Flocculibacter collagenilyticus: one gene and its partner. The protein of the gene in region 2 interacts with the protein of the main gene of each other region in a pairwise test. Links are inferred from orthologs where the notes say so. Each region holds a gene or a part of one and is shown on either strand. Other genes may lie near its edges.

The links.
Region 1: the proteins of secD (region 2) and pheT interact in binary tests that used the Escherichia coli proteins (3 or more experiments, as listed by UniProt). The link is inferred for Flocculibacter collagenilyticus from one-to-one orthologs.

The regions. Positions count from the first base shown.
Region 1 is NZ_CP059888.1:1,779,498-1,782,553, reverse strand. Bases 21-3,035 are described here. They hold pheT (phenylalanine--tRNA ligase subunit beta), read right to left. Parts: upstream 2,722-3,035; coding sequence 319-2,721; downstream 21-318. Other genes in these bases: pheS (phenylalanine--tRNA ligase subunit alpha), read right to left, coding at 2,736-3,035; ihfA (integration host factor subunit alpha), read right to left, coding at 21-316. In the rest of the region: more of ihfA, read right to left, coding at 20-20; more of pheS, read right to left, coding at 3,036-3,056.
Region 2 is NZ_CP059888.1:1,172,073-1,175,040, reverse strand. The notes cover bases 9-2,935. They hold secD (protein translocase subunit SecD), read right to left. Parts: upstream 2,445-2,935; coding sequence 573-2,444; downstream 9-572. Other genes in these bases: yajC (preprotein translocase subunit YajC), read right to left, coding at 2,467-2,793; secF (protein translocase subunit SecF), read right to left, coding at 9-560. Also shown: more of secF, read right to left, coding at 1-8. UniProt on the Escherichia coli protein: Part of the Sec protein translocase complex. Interacts with the SecYEG preprotein conducting channel. SecDF uses the proton motive force (PMF) to complete protein translocation after the ATP-dependent function of SecA.

The DNA of each region.
Region 1 (3,056 bases), 610 kb from region 2 along the record:
TATAACTTTTAAATAGTGTTTACTTTTTATCAGTACCCACTTCAACTCGTGCTTTTAGCTTCTGGCCTGGGCGAAAAGTCACAACTCGTCTTGCCGAAATTGGTATATCTTCGCCCGTCTTAGGATTACGCCCTGGGCGTTCCTTCTTGTCACGCGTTTCAAAGTTACCAAATCCCGAAAGCTTAACTTCTTCCCCTTCTTCTAAAGCTGAACGAATTTCTTCAAAAAAAGATTCTACTAGTTCTTTAGCATCACGCTTATTTAATCCCATTTTGGTAAATAAATGTTCTGCTATATCGGCCTTGGTAAGCGCCATAGTTAATCCCTCAGAGTCGCGTTAAATTCAGTTTGCAACGCCTCAATTACTTTCGTCATCGAGTCATTAATCTCGTTGTCTTCCAAAGTTTTGTGCTGATCTTGTAAAGTTATGCCAATCGCAAGACTCTTATAACCTTCCTCAACACCTTTACCTTGGTATACATCGAACAATTTTAGGTCAACTAGTTGATTTGCGCCAATATTTTTTATTAAAGAAAGTAAATTTCCTGCATTTACCTCTTCTTTAACCACTACAGCGATGTCTCTGCGGTTCGATGGATACTTTGAAACCTCCATCGCTTCTGGCACATTTCTATTGCTGATAGCGTTTAAATCTAGTTCAAAAACAAAGGTTTTGCCATTTAATCCTAATTTTTTCTCAAATTCTGGGTGAACCGCTCCGATCACACCTACTTCGTGCCCATCGACATATATGTTAGCCGTTTGTCCTGGATGCAGCGCTGAATGTTTTGCAGGTTTAAACTCTATTACAGAGGTTGTTCCCATCAGCGACAGAACCACTTCAACATCTCCTTTGAGATCAAAGAAATCAACAGTACGTGATTCTAAATTCCAATGTTCGCCAAATGCTGAGCCTGCAATTAAACCCGCAATGCGTGGTTGCTGACGTACACCATTTTCTGCGTTTTCATCAGGAATGAAAGATAAGCCTGTTTCGAATAAGCGAATTCGACTTTGTTGGCGATTCTGATTGTATACCGCAGTTTGAAGCAAACCCGTGAATAAACTTACGCGCATTGCCGACATTTCAATTGAAATAGGGTGTGGCAATATCATTGCTTCGCTTTCTGGGTGCAGCATGCTTTGTACTTTAGGATCAACAAAGCTGTATGTGATCGCTTCTTGATAACCTTTGTCAACCAGCATATCTCTGAATCGAGATAAGGCAATGTTAGACTCTTGATGCTTATTCATCACCAAGCTCGCTTTAGGCGAGATATTTTGAATATTGTTGTAACCGTAAATACGTGCAACTTCTTCAATTAAGTCTTCTTCAATAGTGATATCAAAACGGTAAGCAGGAACAACCACATCCCACTTTTCAGCTTCACTGCCTTCATCACTTAACTTAACGTCAAAACCTAAACGGGTAAGTGCTTCTGTTACCGTTTCTGTATTTATCGTCAGACCGAGTACTCGATCAAGTCTTGCACGGCGTAACGTTACTGGGCGGGCCTGAGGAATATGTTCATCACTTTTAGCTTCAACGATAGGGCCTACTTCACCACCAACAATTTCAACTAACAGCTGGGTAGCTCGCTCCATTGCTGTGCGCTGAAGCTCAGGGTCAACACCGCGTTCATAACGATGAGACGCATCAGTGTGTAAGCCAAATCCACGAGCTTTACCCATCATTTTTTCTGGACTAAAGAATGCACTTTCTAAAAAGATATTTGTGGTGTCTGAATTTACACCGCTGTGCTCTCCACCAAATACACCTGCAATTGCCAACGCTTTCTCGCTATCTGCAATAACCAGCGTATCTTTTTTAAGCTTCGCTTCGTTTCCATCTAACAAAACAAGTGTTTCATCTTGTTTTGCCAAACGAACATCAATATGACCTTCAATTTTGTCTAAATCGAAAGCGTGCATTGGGTGTCCCAACTCAAGTAATACATAGTTGGTTACGTCAACAACAGGGTCAATTGAACGAATACCACTACGGCGTAATTTTTCAATTAGCCAAAGTGGAGATGACGCACTAACATCAACATTTTTAATCACACGCCCTAAATAACGTGGACAATCTTCTGGTGAAGATAACGTGATATCCCTAGTGTCATCAATTGACGGGGTTACATTGTTGAACGTTAATTCATTTACATTTGCATTATTCAACACGCCTACTTCACGTGCTAAACCAATCATGCCTAAGCAGTCAGCGCGGTTAGGCGTTAAATCAACTTCAATGGCTGAATCGTCTAATGAAAGATACTCTCTAATACATTGACCAACTGGTGCATCTTCAGGCAACTCTAAAATGCCATCCGCTGACTCTGCCATACCTAATTCAGATTCTGAACACAACATACCAAATGAAGGTTGGCCACGTAGCTTTGCTTTTTTAATTTTAAAATCGCCTGGTAGCACTGCGCCTACTGTAGCCACAGCTACTTTTAAACCTAGACGACAATTTTTAGCACCACAAACGATATCAAGTAACTCATCTTCACCAATATCGATTTTAGTTACTTGTAATTTGTCTGCATCAGGGTGTTGCCCACATTCAACAACTTTACCAACCTTTACGCCTGTAAAATCACCAGCAACGGGTTCAACACCATCAACTTCTAAGCCAGCCATTGAAAGCTGTTCAGCTAGCTCATTAGTTGCAATTTGTGGATTAACCCATTCTCTTAACCACTTTTCACTGAATTTCATTGTTTATCCGTTGCTTATTTAAATTGTTTTAAAAGTCTTAAATCGTTTTCGAAGAATGAACGTAAGTCATTTACGCCGTAACGCAACATTGTTAAACGCTCTACACCCATACCAAAAGCAAAACCAGTGTACTCTTCTGGGTCTATGTTGACTGCTTTTAGTACATTTGGATGCACCATGCCACAGCCAAGAATTTCTAACCACTTACCGTTCTTACCTTTCACATCTACTTCAGCTGAAGGTTCGGTAAACGGGAAATATGAAGGGCGGAAGCGAACTTCTAACTCTTCTTCAAAGAAGTTATTTAAGAAATCGTTAATGATACCTTTTAGCTC
Region 2 (2,968 bases):
TCAAACTCAAGACCTAGTATCGAGAATAACCCGACCGTTAAAATCACATCATGCGCAAGTGCAATAACAGAGCCTAAAGCGAAGCGCCATTCAAATCGCATCGCAACGTAAGCTAAAATACACAATAGTGCAGCTAGCATTGCTAACCCGCCTTGTTCGCGTAGTTCATTACCAACACTTGGGCCAACAAATTCTATTCTGCGCATTTCAGCTTGGTCTGCACCCGCATTAATTGCAGCAACAATGTCATTGCCTAATGTTTTATTGTCAGTACCTTCAAGCACAGGAATACGCACCAGCACTTCACGGCTAGTACCAAAGTTTTGTACTACGGCATCCGTAAAGCCTGCATCAGCTAACAGTGTACGCACTTCTTTTAAATTGGCTGGTTTTTCAAACCCTACCTCTATTTGCGTACCACCAGTAAAGTCTAACCCCCAATTTAAGCCTTGCGTAGCAAACGAAATAATTGAAGCAGCTAACAATAAGCCTGACAATAACATCGCCGGAACGCGTACATTCATGAAACCTATGGTTTCTTTTAATTTAAGTAATTGCATCATCGTCTCCGGTTAGATGGACAGTTTTTCAACTTCTTTAACAGACTTACCGCCCCACACTGCATTTACGACTGCACGGGTACCAACAATTGCTGTAAACATTGAGGTAAGAATACCTATTGCTAATGTTACCGCAAACCCTTTAATTGGACCTGTACCTACAGCAAATAATATTACCGCTGCAATAAATGTAGTGATGTTGGCATCTGCAATGGTCGAAAATGCGCTATCATAACCATGATGAATAGCTTGTTGTGGTGAGCGACCGTCACGAATTTCTTCACGTATACGTTCAAATATCAGCACGTTAGCATCGACCGCCATACCTACGGTTAATACAATACCCGCAATGCCCGGTAAGGTAAGTGTTGCACCTGGGATCATCGACATCACACCAATGATTAATACTAAGTTTGCAGCTAGCGCTAAGTTCGCAACCAAACCAAACTTTTTGTAATAAACCAGCATAAATAACAAGACTAGTGCGAAACCTAGCACCACAGCTTGTACGCCTTTGTTGATATTTTCTTGGCCAAGGCTTGGTCCAACCGTACGCTCTTCAACAATTTGTATTGGCGCAATTAACGCACCAGAGCGAAGTAAAAGTGCAAGGTTATGTGCTTCTTGAGGAGAGTCTAAACCAGTAATACGGAAGTTACGGCCTAAGCGCGTTTGAATCGTTGCTACGTTTAAGATTTCAACCACTTTTTTGAATTCTGGTTTACCGTCCTTACTAACGCGTGTTGTTGGCTTGTATTCTATGAATACCGATGCCATTGGCTTACCAACGTTATCTTTTGAAAAGCGTGACATGATATTGCCACCTTTTGCATCAAGCTTAATGTTTACTTGAGGACGACCATTTTCATCAAAACTTGAAGAAGCACCAACTATACGGTCACCACGAAGCATTACACGTTTTTTAACTAACACGGGTTGACCATTATCACGGCGAGGGATAATTTCTGAACTACCTGGTACACGACCATTTAGCGCATCTCGCATATCGGTTTTAACATCAGCTAAACGGAATTCTAATGTTGCAGTCGCATTAAGAATTTGCTTGGCACGCGCGGTATCTTGAATACCCGGAAGTTGTACAACAATACGATCTGCACCTTGGCGTTGAACCAGTGGCTCAGCAACACCAATTTCATTTACACGATTACGAATAATCGTTATGTTTTGTTGTAGCGCATACTCTTTCGTTTCTTTTAGTTTTTGCTCTGTCATTACCGCGGTAACGTCAAGTGCATCCGTTGAGCCATCTTCTTCAACAATTAAATCGCGATAGTTTTTCTTTAATAGCTTTCGGCCATTTTCTAAGTCTTCAGCATTACGGAACTTAACCACAACACCTTGCTTACCAGAAATTTCTTTAATTGAACTATAACGGATCTTCTCGCCTAATAAGTCACTTTTAAAGTCAGCTACCATGCCTTCTTTTGCAGCATCAATGGCCGCGTCCATATCTACCGCCATAGTAAAGTGAACACCACCACGTAAATCTAAGCCTAACTTCATTGGATTACCACCAATGTTTTTCAGCCATTCAGGTTGTGCAGGCGCTAAGTTTAAAGCGGTAATATATTTGTCGCTTAAGGTATTAGCGATAATATCTTTTGCTTTAAGTTGATCGTTAGTATCTGTAAAACGCACTAAAATACGCTCATCTTCCAACGTCATCTTTAAAAAGCTTATGCTATTTTCATCTAGTGCAGCTTTAATTTTATCTTGAGTGCTTACGTCTACTACCGCGTTTCTAGTGCCTGATATTTGTACGGAAGGATTTTCCCCGTACAAATTTGGTGCTGCGTATAAAAATCCTATTGCTAGAACCATCAGCACCATTATGTATTTCCATAATGGATATTTGTTTAACACAGTTAATAATCCCTAATTGTTATTACAGCGACTTCATCGTGCCTTTCGGTAAAACAGCAGTAACAGACGATTTCTGAACAGTCACTTCTACTTCATCATTTAATGCTACTAATACAAAATCTTTTTCATCAGAGACTTTTACAACACGACCAACTAAGCCACCTTGTGTTAATACTTCATCGTTTTTGCTAATCGCATTTAGCAATTCTTTGTGCTCTTTTACACGCTTAGCTTGTGGACGATAAATTAGGAAATAGAAAATAAGACCGAAAATACCGATCATTACTAAAAATTCCATGCCACCACCTTGTGGTGCAGCAGTTTGCGCGTAGGCATTACTTATAAACATTGAGGATCCCCTTACTACATAGACTTGTTTTATATAAAGCAACCATAAGTAAAAGCTAAGTTACTTTACTTTGTTATTGAAGGAATAGTGGGGGCTTAAATTTACATTCTCAACCCTGCTATTCATTGTTGTACTTTCCCAGCACAAAAATTGCAGCTATTCTAGCAGAAGGAAC